DNA from 3 places in the Halopseudomonas pelagia genome. Region 2 is predicted to be linked to each of the others. Evidence: predicted binding sites of a transcription regulator. Region 2 holds the regulator's gene; each other region holds the start of a gene.
What was found. The regulator FliA, encoded in region 2, starts transcription of late flagellar genes. The targets are predictions, from matches to a motif close to CTAAAGTTTNNNNNNNNNNNGCCGNTAA.
Positions count from the first base shown of each region.

Region 1: the regulator FliA is predicted to act here: its motif matches at 3,420-3,447, upstream of EAO82_RS16890 (methyl-accepting chemotaxis protein).
Region 3: the regulator FliA is predicted to act here: its motif matches at 1,460-1,487, upstream of EAO82_RS11120 (methyl-accepting chemotaxis protein).

Region 1 covers NZ_CP033116.1:3,657,807-3,663,728, forward strand. The annotation lists gene EAO82_RS16870 (1-acyl-sn-glycerol-3-phosphate acyltransferase) at 1-46, opposite strand, end outside; gene EAO82_RS16875 (CPXCG motif-containing cysteine-rich protein) at 161-355, shown strand; gene EAO82_RS16880 (DUF2007 domain-containing protein) at 356-598, shown strand; gene EAO82_RS16885 (SOS response-associated peptidase) at 599-1,249, shown strand; gene EAO82_RS16890 (methyl-accepting chemotaxis protein) at 1,250-3,385, opposite strand; gene EAO82_RS16895 (M48 family metallopeptidase) at 3,553-4,359, shown strand; gene EAO82_RS16900 (S8/S53 family peptidase) at 4,419-5,922, opposite strand, start outside.
Region 2 covers NZ_CP033116.1:3,487,721-3,493,642, forward strand. The annotation lists gene EAO82_RS16050 (chemotaxis protein CheA) at 1-428, opposite strand, end outside; gene EAO82_RS16055 (protein phosphatase CheZ) at 455-1,249, opposite strand; gene EAO82_RS16060 (chemotaxis response regulator CheY) at 1,271-1,648, opposite strand; gene EAO82_RS16065 (RNA polymerase sigma factor FliA) at 1,844-2,581, opposite strand; gene fleN (flagellar synthesis regulator FleN) at 2,578-3,405, opposite strand; gene flhF (flagellar biosynthesis protein FlhF) at 3,449-4,810, opposite strand; gene flhA (flagellar biosynthesis protein FlhA) at 4,912-5,922, opposite strand, start outside.
Region 3 covers NZ_CP033116.1:2,351,836-2,357,757, reverse strand. The annotation lists gene EAO82_RS11120 (methyl-accepting chemotaxis protein) at 1-1,376, opposite strand, end outside; gene EAO82_RS11115 (TPM domain-containing protein) at 1,619-2,236, opposite strand; gene EAO82_RS11110 (TPM domain-containing protein) at 2,256-2,996, opposite strand; gene EAO82_RS11105 (LemA family protein) at 3,032-3,640, opposite strand; gene EAO82_RS11100 (DEAD/DEAH box helicase) at 3,841-5,091, shown strand; gene EAO82_RS11095 (DUF1329 domain-containing protein) at 5,298-5,922, shown strand, end outside.

The sequences.
Region 1 (5,922 bases), 170 kb from region 2:
CCTCCTCGTCGGAGTACGGTCTTATCGCGTCGAACTCACCCATAATATCCTCGTTTGCAGCAGATTCAGCCGCGCATTATGCGGCCCAGCGGCTGGTTTCGCCAGAAAGGCGATGGGGCTACACTGAAGGGTATATATCAGGCAGCTCAAAGGCACACCCATGCAGGCGATCGATGAAGCACTTTTACAATGTCCCCACTGTGGTGAGACCATCAGTTTGCTGCTGGATCTGACCGGCGGCACACAGACCTACGTGGAGGATTGCCAGGTCTGCTGCCAACCGATTCAGGTGCATCTGTGGATAGATCCTAATGAGGACGACTACCACGTGGATCTGCGCCGGGAGCAAGACTGAATGCTCTGTGCCTATCATCCCTCGGATATGGCCGAAGCCCAGCTGCTTGAGCACTTGTTGCAAGATCATCACATCGGCTGCCATCTCAGCGGCCAATATCTGCAAGGCGCCATGGGCGAGCTTCCGGCCCTCGACCTGCTCGGCATCTGGGTTGCGGCGGAAGATCTCGGGCTTGCCCGCGAGCTGATCAGTGATTGGCAGACCGCGACCCCGATCATGCCTGACATGGACGTAGAAGACTGAATGAGCGGTCGCCTAGCCCAATTTACCCCGCCTGTTGCGGCCATGCCGGAAGGCTGGCGCCCGGCCTGGAACATCGCGCCCGGCAAGCCGTTGCTGATTCTGCGCAAGACCGCGGGCAGCCTGGAATGTGCCAGTGTGCTCTGGAACCTCACCCCCACCTGGCTCAAACAGCTGGATCGCGCCGCCTTCAGTGCCAAAGCCGAATTCCTGCATGAAAAACCCATGTTCGGCCAGGCGCTGGCGCAGCGGCGCTGCCTGATTCCGGTAGATGGCTTTTTTGTCTGGCAGGTGCAGGGCAAGCGCAAGCAGCCCTGGTATCTGCGCAGTCAAAAAGGCGGGCTAGCTCTGGCGGGACTTTGGGAAAGGTACAGTCTGGACGACGGCAGCTATTGGGACAGCTGCGCACTCATTACCGTGCCGGCCAAAGGTTTGCCGGCGCGCCTGGGCGAACGCATGCCCGTGACTCTGAACAGTGGTGAGCAGGCGATCTGGCTGGCCAATGCGACGGCCACCAGCCATCTGCAGCCGTTGCTGCTCAACGCCAGCTCACTGGTGGGCATGATGCACCCAGTGAATCCGGCAATGAGCAGCCCTGGTACGCAAGGCGCGCAATGCTGCACGCCAAGCGGAAGGGTCATAACTGAAGTCTGATCAGACCTTGAACTGGTTGATCAGGCGGCGTTGATGCTCGGCCAGCTTGGTCAGGTCCGCGCTGGCTTCGGAGGCCTCTTGCGCACCCTCTGCCACTGACTTGGCGACCTGATCGATGGTCGAGACGTTGCGGTTGACGTCTTCCGCTACCGCACTTTGCTGCTCTGCCGCGCTGGCAATCTGGGTGTTCATTTCGGTGATGATCGATACCGCCTGGGTAATCGAGGTCAGCGCAGCATCCGCTTCTTCCGCTTGCAATACACTCTGCTCGGTCCGTACGCGGCTCTGCTCCATGACCTTGACTGTATCGCGCGTGCCCTTTTGCAGTTGCTCGATCATGGTTTGAATTTCTTCGGTAGAGCTTTGCGTCTTCTGCGCAAGGTTGCGCACTTCATCCGCGACCACAGCGAAGCCCCGACCTTGTTCTCCAGCCCGGGCGGCTTCAATAGCCGCATTCAGCGCCAGCAGGTTGGTCTGCTCGGCAATCCCGCGGATGGTCGCCAGAATACCGGTGATGTTGTCGCTGTCGCGCGCCAGAGACTGCACACTGGCAACCGCCTTCTGAATATCCTCGGACAGGTCCTGAATGGCGTTGGCAGTGGACTTGACCACATCACGGCCATGACTCGCCGAGCCGTCCGCATTGTTCGCCGCTTCCGCCGCCTGCGCTGCGTTACGCGCCACGTCCTGCGCTGTCGCGGTCATCTCGGTGACCGCAGTCGCCACCAGATCGATCTCGCTCAATTGGCGCTGAATCCCGTCATTGGTGCGCATGGCGATATCCGCTGTATTCTCCGATGCGTCCGTGACCTGCTGTACCGAGCTGACCACTTCGCGAATCATCGCCTGCAGTTTGTCGAGGAAGGCGTTGAAGCCTCGGGCGATATCCCCCAGCTCGTCCTTGCGATCCACCGCCAGGCGTTTGGTCAGATCACCGTCGCCGCGGGCAATATCGTCAAGCATGGCTACCAGCCGGCGCGCTGGCTTGGAAAGGCCCAAACCGACCAGCACCATGACCGCCAGCCCGAGTAGCGCCACCACCAGACCGATGATAATCATCATCAGTGCATCGTCGGTCTGACGCTGATCCAGTGCGGCACTGAGACTGTTCAGCTCCTGCATGACGACGTCAGTAGGCAGGGAAATCATCAGTATCCAGCGGCTACCGGTATCGCCGATCGGAATCGGCATCATCAATTCGATATGCCCGCCCTCTTCATCCAGGTCATACAGCAGCGTGTCACCCAGGCTGGCAATATTGGCAATTTCGTTGGCATCCAGAATCTGTTCAGCCGGGTCGCCGGCAACGCCGCCCTCGCCGGTGTAGGCGACGATGCGGTTATTGCCGCTGATCAAGGCCTGCTCACCCTTGCCGTCAAACAGGTTGGCATTGCTCTGGATCAGCATGTCCTGGATGAATTCCAGTGACAGGTCGGCACCGACGACCCCCTTGAACACGCCGTCAGAGATGATCGGCACGGTAAAGGAAGCCAGCATCACTTCGTCGCCGCCGACATCATAGGGCGCGGGATCACTGACACAGGCGGCCAGGGTTTCTTTGGGGCAAAGGTAATATTCACCGACTCGCACGCCGGTATCGCTAAGGGTTTCGTCTTCCAGATCGCTCAGCGAATCCAGTTCCAGGGCACCATCGGCATTGCGGAACCACCAGGGCATGAACCGGCCCGTGCCGTCATAGCCATCCGTCTCTACGCCTTCAAAATACTGGTCAAGATCATCAAAGGCTTCGGGTTCCCAACCGACATACACGCCAAGCAGTTCAGGGTTTTCGCTCAACGTCTTGCGAACGACGCGATTCATTTCCTCGCGGCTCATCATCAAGCTCGGCAGCCCATCGTCCTGTAGCTCGTCAAGCAATTGGTTCAGCTGCGCGAGCTGCTGGGCAACCACGAAGGGATATTCCAGCCGGCGGCGAATACGCTGGCTTTCGCCTTCCGCCAATTGCGTCAGTCGGCGCTCGACCTGATCCTCAAGCAATTGCTGGCTGCTGCCCTGAATGAAATCCTGGCTACGCTCGGCCGCGTAAAGGCTATACAGCGTCATAATGCCAACTGCGACAAACAGACTGGCGCCTGCTAACGTTGCAATGGCGAACTGGATAGACTTGAATTTCATGCATAACCTCGGCTAAGTGTGTCGCAATATCTCGGTATCGGCAGGGGTGGCCAAATCTTCAGAACGAATTGGCAAATCTGAATACTTTTGCTGAATCTATGGTCGAAGCGTGATACATACGCTGCATGCCGAACCACTCGACATTCTGACTCAAGGATTATTAGATCATGCGTACCCGCTTTCTGTTGTGCCTGCCGCTACTTGCGCTAGTAGGCTGTGAAACCGTCCAGACCACTCAGGGAGGCGCTGTAGGCGTCGACCGGGAGCAACGCATGTTCAGTGCCTTGTCCAGCGCTGAAGTCGATAAAATGGCGGCAGAGTCCTACAACAAGATGCTCGCAGAAGCGCGCAGCAAGAAGGTCTTGAACACGGATGCGGCAATGCTTCAGCGGCTGCGCCGGATCTCCAACGATCTGATCCCTGAAGTCACGCATTTTCGTCAGGACGCCCGCTCCTGGAATTGGGAAGTCAACCTGATCAAGAGCGACCAGATCAACGCCAGCTGTGCGCCCGGCGGCAAGATCATTTTCTACAGCGGCATCATCACCCAGTTGAAACTGACCGACGATGAAATCGCCCAGATCATGGGCCACGAGATTGCCCATGCCCTGCGTGAGCACGGCCGCGAAGCCATCTCCAGAGCCTATGTCACGCAAACCGGAACTCAGCTTGCTGGCGCTCTGCTCGGCCTGGGACAGGCTGGCCAGCAGGCTGCAGACCAGGCAGTGCAGGTGGGGCTGATGTTGCCCAACAGTCGTTCAAACGAGTCTGAGGCCGACCTGATCGGGCTGGAACTGGCCGCTAGAGCCGGTTACAAGCCGGAAGCCGCCGTCAGCCTATGGCAAAAAATGGCCAGCGCATCACAAGGCCAGCCTCCGGAGTTCCTCAGCACTCACCCGAACTCAGGCGGGCGCATTCAAGCCCTGCAAGCGGCAATTCCGCGGGTGCAACCTTTGTACAACGCGGCCAAGTAACAGCGCATAGGCTAGCGCAAGTCTCTGTTTTGATTTGCGCTGCCGTGGCCAACAAGGCCCTAGCGCACCCGCTCCAGACTCTGCACCGCCAGATCCAATGCCTTGTACATATCCAGACGCGCTGAACGGCCGACATCCGGATGATTCAGATCATTGGCCCGTTCCGACGGCAGTATCGGCGCGGTCAGGTCATCCGCTTCCACTGGCTCGAAATCATACTCCTCACCAATGGTCATCGCGCTGCGACGCAGCAGCATGCGTAACTGCTCCGGCTCCAGCTCCGGGTCGATTGACATCATCGCCGCCAGCAGGCCCGCGACCAAAGGGGTAGCGTAGGAAGTGCCGCAATGTACATCGCCGCGCTGACCTTTCTCCATGGTCGAGCCGAGCACGCAGGCAGCCGCTGTCACGTCCACGCGCATGTCGATATTCGACGCGCTGCGCTTGATGGCGTACTCAGGATCATCCACCGCCACATCCTTGTCACTGCGTTCATGACCGCCGACCACAAACAATTGATCGGTTACGAATGATGATGGCAGTCGATACTCGTCGCGGCCGGAATACGAGGAAGCATTGCCCGCCGAATTGACTACCACCACATCCGGATGCTCACGGCGCAGCCAGAGAAAGAACTCCTCCAGGAGTTCTTCGTAGCCACTCATGGCGATGCCGGAGCGCACCAGCGAGTCGATTTCCTTGCCGTTAATATCGATCGCGCCGACGCGGTGGATACCCCAACTCCAGTTGAGTACCCGCACACCGTCTTCGACCAGATTCACCGAAGCAGCGATATTGGCCGTGATTCCCGCATCCGAATTACGTTCGACGATCACCTCAAAGCCAGGGCCGACCTTGTCCAGCCCGCGCAGAAAGCCACTGTTGCCACCGCCGTTCCAGGCTGCCGCGAAGACACCAGCCACGGTGGTGCCATGCCCGTCTGGCTTGTCGGCATCGCGCGCATAGACGCAGGTGCGCGGCCCGTCGCTGCGGCAGTCACCCAGATAATCGGCAAAATCGGGAGAATCAAAGTCCACATCGCGCTCGATCACGCCGATACGGATGGGATGGGTTTGAATGTCACCCCCTTCGCGCGGCAGCCGCCGCTGGTAAAAATTCACTGCATCCAAGAAGCGGTTGGACGCCCACTCTTCATCGTCGGCCGCGGGCTCTCTGGCTGCTTCACTTTCAACGCTTTCCTCCGCTCCCGACTCCTCGATCACTACGGCATCCACACTGACCTCACTACCCAGGCGCAACACCAGTGCATCACGTTCGTCCAGATTGGTGGCGGGCAGACGCAACTGGTAGGTGTTGAGCGGCGGAATCGCGCCTACGACCTGGGCACCGTATTTTTCGGCAAGGCGCCGCGACTCTTTGGCGCCGTTATGACTTTCCTCGATAATGACGCTGATCAAATCGACATAGGTGGTCAGGCCATCCATGTTCTTGACCACTTCCTGGTCGGTTGCCGCCACCACGTGACTGCTGTTCAGGCTCAACCAGATGGGGTTGCTGGCCTGGCCATCCTGTTCAAACCAGAGTGGTCCACTCTCAGCCTCA
Region 2 (5,922 bases):
CTGTTAGCGTCAGCGGTTGCCGAGATCACATCTGCGCTGGCGGGCACCGCGAGCGCAGCAAGGGCCTCGAGCAGCGCCGGATCGGCCGGTTGCGGTTGTTCACCTTCGCGAACCTGCGTGAACATCTCATTGACGCTGTCGAGCGCCTGGAGCACCACATCCATCAGCTCCGAATCAACCTGGCGCTCACCCTTGCGCAGAATGTCGAAGACGTTCTCGGCGATATGGCAGCAGCCTACCAGCGCATCAAGCTGCAGAAATCCAGCGCCGCCCTTGACGGTGTGAAAGCCGCGGAAAATCGCATTGAGCAGATTGGTGTCATCAGGACGGTTCTCCAGATCGACCAGCTGTTCAGATAACAGCTCGAGGATTTCTCCGGCTTCCACCAGAAAATCCTGAAGAATTTCCTCATCCGCGTCAAAACTCATGCATCCACTCCCGGGCGTGCTTGTAGTTAGAAGCCCAGACTGGAGAGAAGATCATCGACTTCATCCTGTCCGGATACAACGTCTTCTCTTTTATCGGCATGAATCTGCGGACCTTCACCCCTGGTGGAGACTTTTTTTGCTTCTTGCTCGGATTGGCCATGGTTGATGCCGGCAATCCGATCTACCTGACCGGCCATACGCACCAGATTGACCAGGCTTTCTTCCACGTCATGGACCAGCGTGGTCACACGCTTGATCACCTGACCGGTGAGATCCTGATAGTCCTGGGCAATAAGAATATCGTTGAGATTAGCGCTGACCTGGGCACTGGATTCTTCGGTCTTGGCGAGGAACTCGCCCATACGCCTATACAGTTCGCGAAACTCGCCGGCTTCCATCTCACGCCGTTGCAGACGCTGCCAGTCGGCGCGCAGGGCACTGGCTTCTGCGCCTAGGCTGGAAACGATAGGCGCGCTGGTTTCGACCAGATCCATGGTGCGATTGGCGGCTTTATCGGTCAGTTTGACCACATAATCAAGGCGGTCCGAGGCATCCGAAATCTTGGAGACTTCAACACCGTCAGCCAATGCGTGGGAGGTATCGATCTGGAAGTTGACGATTGAACTGTGCAACGCCCGGGTCAGTTGACCCACTTCGTAATACAGACCGCGATCGCGAGCCTGATTGATTGCATGTATGACCAGTATGGCTTCGCCGTACTGGCCCTTTTCCAGGTAATCGACCAGCTGCCGCGCATTATCTTTGAGGGAATGTTCGAATTCCTGAGCGGTTGCCTGGCCGGGATCCTTACTTAACGCCATAACCTGTACCCCGGATAATTATTATTTTGCCTGAACCCGCTCGAAGATCTTCTCGATCTTTTCTTTCAACGCTTGAGCAGTGAAAGGCTTGACCACATAACCATTGACGCCGGCCTGCGCCGCTTCAATGATCTGGTCGCGCTTGGCTTCAGCCGTCACCATCAGCACCGGCAGATTTTTCAGCCGGTCATCGGCACGCACCGCGCGCAGCAGATCAATGCCACTCATGCCCGGCATGTTCCAGTCGGTCACCAGGAAGTCAAAGCTGCCGCTCTGCAACATCGGCAAGGCCGAGGTTCCATCGTCGGCTTCTGCCGTATTGGTGAAACCCAGGTCGCGCAACAGATTCTTGATAATGCGCCTCATCGTTGAAAAATCATCAACGATGAGAATTTTCATATTCTTGTCCAAGTCGACCTCCGTACAAACCAGGAAGAGTGCACTGTCACACTCCGTTAAGCTACTGGCCAAACAAGCCTTGTAAACTCAATAGCTGCCAGTGTAACCGGAGTGGCCATCCGGTGTTGCTTACACTGACATTCAATACTTATTCTTCCAGTCCAGCCGGGCATTGTCCGGATACCGGGAACAAAATCAATCGTTTCGCCATCCACTGAGCCTGGCGCGCAGTCGCGCGGCACACTGACTATGCAGTTGGCTGACGCGCGACTCGCTGACGCCGAGCACCGCACCGATCTCTTTCAGGTTCAGCTCTTCATCGTAATACAGCGACAATAACAGCCGTTCGCGCTCCGGCAAGCCTTCGATCGCTTCAACCAGCGCAGCGCGAAAGCGTTGATCCTGCAAACCGCCCAAAGGCTCTTCATCGCTGTGCGCATCGGCCCGCGTACCGCTTTCGAGCAGCTCATCGAAACTGAACAGTTTGCTACCGGAGGTATCATTGAGAATGGCGTAATACTCTTCCAGGCTCATCTCCAGCTCTGCGGCGATCTCATGATCCTTGGCATCACGACCCAGGCGCGACTCTACTGCACGCACCGCATCGCTGACCATACGGGTATTACGATGCACAGAACGTGGCGCCCAGTCACCCTTGCGCACCTCATCCAGCATGGCGCCACGAATACGGATACCCGCGTAGGTTTCAAAACTGGCGCCCTTGCCGCTCTCAAATTTGCGCGAGGCCTCGAGCAAGCCAATCATGCCCGCCTGTATAAGATCATCGACCTGAACGCTGGAAGGCAGACGGGCGAGCATGTGATAAGCGATGCGTTTCACCAAGGGGGCATATTGGGAAACCAACTGATCCTGATTGTTAGCGGAACACTGTGCGCGTGTATACATGCTCAATCCACCAGCCGTTTGTGTCATAGGCCTGAGCCCGTCTGCTGCACCAGGCGCTCGACGAAAAATTCAAGATGCCCACGTGGGTTGGCCGGCAGGGGCCAAGCATCTACTTTTTGCGCGATGCCTCGAATGGCGATGGAGGCTTTGCTGCGCGGAAATACTTCATAGATTGCACGCTGCTTCTGCACGGCTTTGCGCACGTTCTCATCATAGGGCACTGCTCCCACATACTGCAGAGCAACATCAAGAAAGCGGTCCGTCACTTTGGTCAGCTTAGCAAAAACGGCCCGGCCTTCCTGTGGCGTATGTACCATATTGGCCAATACGCGGAAGCGGGTCATGCCGTGATCGCGGTTGAGTAGCTTGATCAGCGCGTAGGCGTCAGTAATCGAAGTGGGTTCATCGCACACTACCACCAGCACTTCCTGGGCGGCGCGCACGAAGCTGACGACCGAGTCGCCAATGCCGGCGGCGGTATCAACGATCAGCACGTCGATGTTGTCGCCAATATCGCTGAAGGCCTGAATCAGCCCGGCGTGCTGCTGGGGGTTGAGGTTGACCATGGTCGCGGCGCCGGATGCCGCTGGCACTATGCGCATGCCGCCCGGGCCATTCAGAAGCACATCACGCAATTCGCAGGTGCCCTCCAGCACGTCAGCCAAGGTGGCTTTAGGCTTGAGACCCAGCAATACATCGACGTTGGCCAAGCCAAGGTCGGCATCAAGCAGCACCACACGGCGCCCCATGTCGGCCAGGGCGATGCCCAGGTTGACCGACACGTTGGTTTTGCCGATACCACCTTTGCCGCCGGTGACCGCGATAACCTGAACCGGATGTTTGCTGCCCATCTGCGTGGCTTACCTTGTTATCAATAAAACTGTTGAACGTCTGTTAACCAGCACGCTGATTGTGCAGTATACCGGCAAACACATCAGCCATCGCCTGATCGGGCGGGCTTTCGTTGCCGGCCAGGCTTACCGCCCGGCTAACCAGTTGGTGGCCAACTGCACGGCTTATATCATCCGGAATGCGCTGGCCATCTGCCAGATAGGCTACCGGTAAACCCTGCTGCATAGCCAGACCCAATACTTCACCAAGAGTAGCCGACTCGTCCACCTTGGTGATCACACAACCATCCAGGCCACACACCTTATAGGTGTGATACGCGGCCTTGAGCACCTGATATTGACTGGTGGCAGCCAACACCAGCAACTTGCTGACATTGGTACCCAAGGCGGCCAATTGGCTCAGTTGACCCTGAAGATGCGGATCCTGCGCTTGCAGGCCTGCGGTATCCAGCAACACCAGGCGTTTGCCGGAAAATTCCTTGAGCACGTCGGCCAAACCATTCTGCTCGTCTACTACCCGCACTGGCACGTTCAGAATACGGCCCAGGGTGCGCAACTGCTCATGGGCGCCGATGCGGTAGGTATCCATGGTCACCAGGGCCACGTGCTGGCTGCCGTGCTTGAGCACATACCGCGCAGCCAGTTTGCCCAGCGTGGTGGTTTTGCCAGAGCCGGTCGGACCGACCAGCGCAATCACACCGCCCTCTTCAATCAATTCATCACGGATAACCGGAATGCTGTGCGACAGGTGAGCCAGCAACATACGCCAGGCCTGGCGGGTGTTGGGCTCATCGGCGACCAGACGCAACAGCTTCTGGCTCAGCTCGGCGGGCAGACCCAGTTGGGTCAGGCGGCGCCATAGGCTGGCTTGACGCGGCTGCTGTTGATTGATCTGACCCCAGGCCATATTGCCCAGCTGCGCTTCGAGCATCTCGCGCAGCCCGGCGATTTCCGCGCGCATCGCGCTCAAGCCCGAACCGGACTCAGCTTCCGGTTCAGCAACCCGCGGCGCTGGTTCCGGTTTGATCCTGGCCGCGGCCGGTTGCGCCATCTCGTTATTGAGGCGATCAAGAAAATCCTGCGCTTCCGGCGATCCGCCCTGCGCCGCCTGACGCAAGGTTTCGCCAAACAACTGGCGGTTGACGCTGGGGCCTGAGCTGGCGCGCTCCCCCGCTTCAAGCTGAGCCCGAGCGGTGACGATACGCTCTTGGGTTTTTTTCAATTCCTGGCTCAAGCCGGGCGTGGGGGGAGTCAGCCGTGGCGCTTCGTAATCCACTGCGGCAGTCAGTTCCACACCACCAACGACGCGGCGATTGGCGATGATGGAGGCATCGGCACCGAGCTCGTCGCGTACCAGCTTCATCGCCTGGCGCATGTCTGCGGCAAAGAAACGTTTTACTTTCATGGCTGACTCACCCTCTACATTCGTTTAACTGACTCGGCGGCTTTAGCGCTGCGTGTCCAATTCTGAGGCTTTCAGCTTTGGGCCCTTTCACTCTGAGCCTTTCAGCTTTGGCCAACTGTCGCGACAATGGTGACCTGCTTGCTGTCCGGTATTTCCTGGTAGGACAACACGTGGGCACCTGGCGCCGCATAGCGGACAAACTTGGCCATCATCCCGCGAACCGGACCCGCGACCAGCAGTATCGCTGGCTTGCCCTGCACTTCCTGACGTTGCACCGCATCGGCCAGTGAGCGCTGAAGCTTTTCCGCCATGCCCGGCTCGAGCATGATGCCGTCATCACCACCCTGCCCGGCCTTCTGTAGACTCTGTAGCAACATCTGTTCCAACCTTGGCTCCAATGTGATCACAGGTAGCTCGGAGTCAAGCCCTACAATGCTTTGCACGATGGAGCGCGACAGCGAGACGCGCACGGCGGAGATCAACGCGCCAGGATCTTGACTCTTGCCTGGCTGGTTGGCGATGGCCTCGGCAATGGTCCGGATATCCCGTACCGGCACCTGCTCCTGCAGCAGACCCTGCAATACCTTGAGCAGCCCGGACAGCGAAATGGTACCGGGCACCAGCTCTTCTGCCAGCTTCGGCGAGGCTTTAGCCAGCACCTGCAACAGCTGCTGAACCTCTTCATGGCCGATCAGCTCATGCGCATGCTTGTTCAGAATCTGATTCAGGTGCGTGGCCACCACCGTACTGGCGTCAACCACGGTGTAGCCGAGCGACTGCGCCTGGTCTTTCTGCATCGGCTCAATCCATATGGCGTCCAGACCAAACGCCGGATCCTTGCCGGCGAGGCCCTTGATCTCGCCAAAAACCTGACCTGGATTGATCGCCAGCTCACGATCGGGGTACACCTCTGCTTCGGCGACGCCGACACCCATCAAGGTCACACGGTAGGCGTTCGGCGCCAGGTCGAGGTTGTCGCGGATATGTACCGAGGGCATCAGAAACCCCATGTCCTGCGAGAGCTTCTTGCGCACGCCCTTGATTCTTGCCAGCAACTGCCCGCCCTGATTGCGATCCACCAACGGAATCAGCCGGTAACCGACTTCCAGGCC
Region 3 (5,922 bases), 1.1 Mb from region 2:
GCAAGCCCTGCACCGCGCTGCATGACCGCCACCGCCTGACCACTACCTGCCTGCAGGCTCTGAATCATCTCCTGAATATCCCGCGTGGAGGCTTGTGTGCGGGCGGCCAATGCCCGTACTTCATCGGCCACTACCGCAAAGCCCCTGCCCTGCTCTCCGGCGCGCGCCGCTTCAATCGCCGCGTTCAACGCCAGCAGGTTGGTCTGTTCTGCAATCGCCTGGATAACACTGAGCACTCCGCCGATCTTGTCGCTGTCCTGCTCCAGACGATTGATCACCCCGGCAGCCTCTTCGACGTCTGCCGCCAACCGGCGCAGCGCATTCATGGTCTGGCCCACGACCTCGGAGGCAGCGTGCCCCTGCTTGTCTGCCTGGCTGGCAGCCTCGGCGGTGCTGTGGGCGTTATCCGCGACCTCCTGAATGGCCGCGGTCATCTCTGTCGCGGCGGTACTGACCTGATCGATCGCACTGTACTGTTCATTGACCAGGCGATCCTGATGCGCAGCAATGGTACTCATCTGCTCGGACGCCGCTGCCACTTGCAGAGTGGAGTCAGCGACTTCGCGGATCAACGTCTGCAGCTGGGAGAGGAACTGGTTAATAGTGGTGCCCAACTGGCCTATTTCATCAGTCGAATTGACCTCCACCCGCTTGGTCAAATCACCTTCACCATCGGCTATATCACTAATGCGCTGCAGAATGTTCTGGATAGGACGGACAATCAGACCGGGGAAAAATAGGATCATCAGCAAACACACGGCCAATCCGATCAGCGTCATGGTCGTAACAATGGCCGAGCCCCTAGCCGACGCGACGCGAGCTTCAGCCTCCTCCAAGGCGGCCTGCGCATCAATCTGCTGGGTCATCTCATCTATCATTTCTCGGGCATTGCTAAACAGCTGCGCTGACCGTCCAAAACTCAGGGTTTCAGCGCGTATCATATCAGCGTCGTAATCGCTCTGGGCCAAGCTCACCACTTCGTCTGTCGAACGCTTCCACTCTGCAAAAGCATCGTTGAACCGCTGCGCCATAGCCTTCCCTTCACTTGAACGGGTATTGCTAGCAAAGGCGCTAACTCGGTCAATGGCCTGCTGCATATTCTCGCTGTGCTCCGCTGTCATTTCCGCGAACTGATCAGGATCAAGTCCGCTTACCAATGCTCGTTCCGCCAGCAAGGCCTGATACAAGTCACGATCAGCTTGGAGCAGGGTCGTCGACTGTGGCAAAAGCTCATCGGAAAAACGGCTCAAACGGCCTGTAAGATCGGTTACTGCAATATACGACACCATTCCCAGGGCGAAGAACAAGCCGACCAAAATACCTAGCGGTAAAGTCAGCTTCCAACGAAAGCTCATATTGCGAAAAAAGCCGAACATAGTTATCACTCCAGTAACCAACGCAATGCACTCTGCAGAATTTCCGTGACAGCATCACCGATTTCCTGGCGCATCTGACCGGAGTATCGACCAAAATACCGCTTTCTTTAGTTTTGGTTACATTTTATGCAACAGTTCATGCCGGCAAAGGCAACAATTTGCTGGAGCAGTTGGACTGATGAGCATCGAGGCGGGTACTTACAAGGGGAAAACAAGCCAACCCGGGAGGGTTGGCTATTGGATCAGGAGAGCATAACCAGGCGGTTCGGCAGCTCGTTGCGCTCGTGGGTAGCGGGTACATGCTGCTGCAATTGCTCACCACAAGCCTGAATACAGGTTAGAAAGCCTTGGAGCACTTCGCCTTCGCGCACCTGGGCAGTAAAGCGCTCGATGATCGACTCCCACACCGCATCATCAATCCGCGCAGAAATGCCGCGGTCGACCAGTATTTCCACATAGCGCTCGGCCTCTGACACGAAGATCAGCATGCCGGTATCGCCTTCGGTGTGATGCAAACCCTGCTCGACGAACTGCCGACGCGCAAGATTACCCGCGCGCCAGAATCGGACCGGTGCCGGTATTAACCGGGTCATGATTCCCGGTAGCCGGAACACCAGCGCCAGCAAGATAAAGCTCAGCCACTGCACCAGCAGCAGTTGCCACGGCCCCAACCAATCGGTCAGCAGCAGCACCGCTCCCGGCAATACCAGGGCTATCAAGCTGGCCCACAGCAGCGGGATGTAATGATAGTCATCAGCCTGCGCGGCCAATACCGTGACCACCTCGGCATCGGTTGTCAGTTCAATTCGGTCGATCGCATCAGCTACTTGCTGCTGCTCATTTTGCGTAAGAAGAGTCATTGCTTTTCCATCCTGGACATTACCAGCCACCCGAGGCGCCACCGCCTCCAAAGCCGCCACCACCACCACCGAAACCGCCGCCACCGCCCATACCGCCACCACGGCCGCCCATACCACCGAGCAAGGCTCCTGCCAGCATGGCTGTGCCCAGGCGGCCGCGTTTACCACGCCCACCACGGCCACCGCCGCCAATCAGGCCCATGACGATAAAGAACAGCAGAATAAATATCCCGACCGGCGGCTTGTCACCTTTGCCTGCGGGCTGCGCATCCGGAGCGCGAAGTGGATCACCCCCGAGCACCTGAACCATCGCCGTCGTCCCTTCAACGATACCGCGCTCGAATTCATTCTGACGGAAGGCCGGGGTAATAATGCTGTTGATGATCAGCGAAGACTGGGCATCTGTCAGACGCCCTTCCAGGCCATAACCAACCTCGATACGCAGAAGCCGATCATCGCGGGCAATAATCAGCAAGGCACCAGTATCTTCCTCGGCCTGGCCTATACCCCAGGTACGCCCGAGTTCCAGACCGAACTCTTCGATACTGCGCCCCTGCAGGTCCGGTACCGTGACCACAACAACCTGCTCGCCGGTAGCCTGTTCGTGGCTGGCCAACATCGAGGTCAGTTGCGACTCGGTGGCAGATTCGAGCATCTCGGCCTGGTCAACTACTCGACCGGTTAGCTCAGGAACGGTTAAGTCCTGCGCCGTCACTGTGCTCGCCATCAGTACCAGACCTGCGATCAGGGCCGCTTTCATGCCTGACCTTATAACTGACAAGGGTGATGCATAGCTCATTCGAACTCCACAGCAGGCGCTTGTTCAGCGTTGTCGGTTGTCGCTTCGAAGTTTTCACGGATGGGCATATCGCTGTACATCACGCTATGCCAGAGACGTCCTGGGAAGGTGCGTATCTCGGTGTTGTACTGCTCGACGGCAGCGATGTAATCCCGGCGAGCAACCGCAATACGATTCTCGGTGCCTTCAAGTTGCGACTGCAGCGCCAGAAAGTTCTGATTCGACTTCAGTTCCGGATAGCGCTCGGAGACCGCCATCAGGCGGCTCAATGCCCCGGTCAGTTGGCCTTGGGCCTGTTCGAAGGCGCGCATCTTAGCCGGATCATTCAAGTCATCCGCGCTGATCTGGATCGAGGTTGCGCGGGCGCGTGCTTCGACCACTGCGGTCAAGGTCTCCTGCTCCTGGCGGGCAAAACCTTTTACCGTTTCCACCAGATTCGGGATCAGATCCGCACGGCGCTGATACTGGTTCTCGACCTGCGACCAGGCGGACTTAACCTGCTCATCGTAGGTTGGAATATTGTTGATGCCGCAACCGGCCAGAAACGTGGTAATCACGAGAAGAGCTGCCAGGTGCCAAGGTAATCGCAAATGCTGCGTATGCATTTTGTACTCGTCCATGCCGAAAGGGTTTCAAGTCAGACCATCTGCCCGAAGGTGAGTTCAGAGCATTGTGCAGAGCCCACCCTAACAGCATTGCCGCTGTTTTTCTTGCAACGACAACCGCAGGGCTACAAATGCGCGCCGCAGCAGCCGTCGCGAGAGGGTAAACTGGTGTTCAGACTCTAACACCGGTTCCGCAAACAATGACCTTCGCCTCCCTCGGCTTGATTGATCCGCTCGTACGCACTCTGGCAACGCTTGGCTACGAGACCCCGACGCCCATCCAGCTACAGGCCATACCCGCCGTTCTCAAAGGCGGCGATCTGCTGGCTGCCGCCCAAACCGGCACGGGTAAAACGGCCGGTTTCGCCTTGCCGCTGTTGCAACGGCTGACCCAGGAAGGCGCCAAGACAGCCAGCAACTGCGTGCGGGCCCTGGTCCTGGTGCCGACCAGGGAGTTGGCCGAGCAGCTATTGCACAGCTTCACGGCCTACGGTGAACAACTGCCATTGCGCAGCTACGCGGTATACGGCGGTGTGGCGATTAATCCGCAGATGATGGCTTTGCGCAAAGGGACGGATGTGCTCATCGCCACGCCTGGCCGACTACTCGACCTGCATCGTCAGAACGCGGTGAAGTTTAGTCAACTGCAGGTACTGGTCCTGGATGAGGCCGACCGTATGCTCGACCTGGGTTTTGCCGACGAGTTGCAACAGCTATTCATGACGCTGCCGAAACGGCGTCAGACGCTACTGTTCTCCGCAACCTTTTCCGCGACCATCCGGAGCCTGGCGGATGAGTTGCTGCACGATCCCCTGCAGATTGATATCAGCCCGCGTAACTCCGCAGCGCGTAACGTTACCCAGCACGTCATTCCGGTGGATAAAAAGCGCAAAAGCGAGCTTTTTCTCCACTTGCTCACCCAGCGCAGCTGGGGCCAGGTGCTGGTCTTTGCGAAAACCCGTGTTGCCGTCGACCAGCTAGCGGAAGCGCTGCAAGCCCAGGGCATACCGGCGGACGCCATCCATGGCGACCGGCCACAGCCCAGCCGCTTGCGCGCCCTTGCCCGATTCAAGGCTGGCGAGGTGCAGGTGCTGGTGGCTACCGACGTGGCCGCCCGTGGCTTGGATATCGAAGCGCTGCCGGTGGTGGTCAATCTGGACCTGCCCATCGTCGCCGAGGATTACATCCACCGCATTGGCCGTACTGGTCGTGCTGGCGCTGATGGGGAAGCTATCTCTTTAGTCAGTGCAGATGAAGTCAGGCAGCTCGCCGCCATTGAAACGCTGCTGCAAACCTTGCTGCCACGCCAATCCGAGCCCGGTTTCGAACCCGAGCACAAAGTCCCCGTTACCGGGCTCGGCGGCCAGTTGATCAAGAAACCGAAAAAGTTGAAAAAGAACAAAACCGCTAAAGGACGTATCCACCTGGGCGACTGGTTCGAAGAGAAATAACTTTCGGTTGGGGTGCAGCGCCCGAAGCAAAATGTGCATCAAGTCTCAGCCTCGCTTCTTACCAGCCATCTGGAGCCTTACAGCAGTGAAAAATCGCGCTACAATCCGCGCGATTTTTTGCGTCTGAGCGGCATTTCGATCCGTATAGCCGATAAATAGACACGGACCGCATCGGTGTCCGTAGTGAGTCATCAGGGAGCAGGACGATGGACAGGAAGTGGGGATTAAGAGTGCTGACCTTTGCGGCAGCTTTGAGCGTAACCCAGGCTCACGGCAAAGTTGACAGTACGCAGGCGGCCCAACTGGGCAATGGACTTACGCCATTGGGGGCGGAACGCGCCGGTAACGCAGAGGGCACCATTCCAGCCTGGACGGGCGGAGCCAGTGCACCTGCCCATTACCGCCTAGGCATGCACCACCCAGACCCTTATGCCGACGAAGCCGCGCTCTACCAAATCTCTCACGAGCACACCGAACAGAACGCCAGCCTGCTACCCGAGGGTCTGCGTGACTTGCTTGAGCGCCATCCTGAATACTACCTGCGGGTCTTTCCCTCACGCCGCAGTGCCGCGGCACCAGAGCGGGTCTATGAGGCGACCCGGCAAAACGCCTTGAATGCTGAGCTGGTCGAAAATGGCAACGGCATCACTGGCGCTGCTGCCGGCATACCCTTTCCTATCCCGCAAAATGGTACCGAGGTGATCTGGAACCACATCCTGCATTACCGCGGCGATCAGAACCATTTCATCAACAATCAGGCAGTGGTTATTAACGGCAATGCCAACCTGATCAAGCGCGACCGGCAAATTTACTATGTTTACGGTCGCGAGG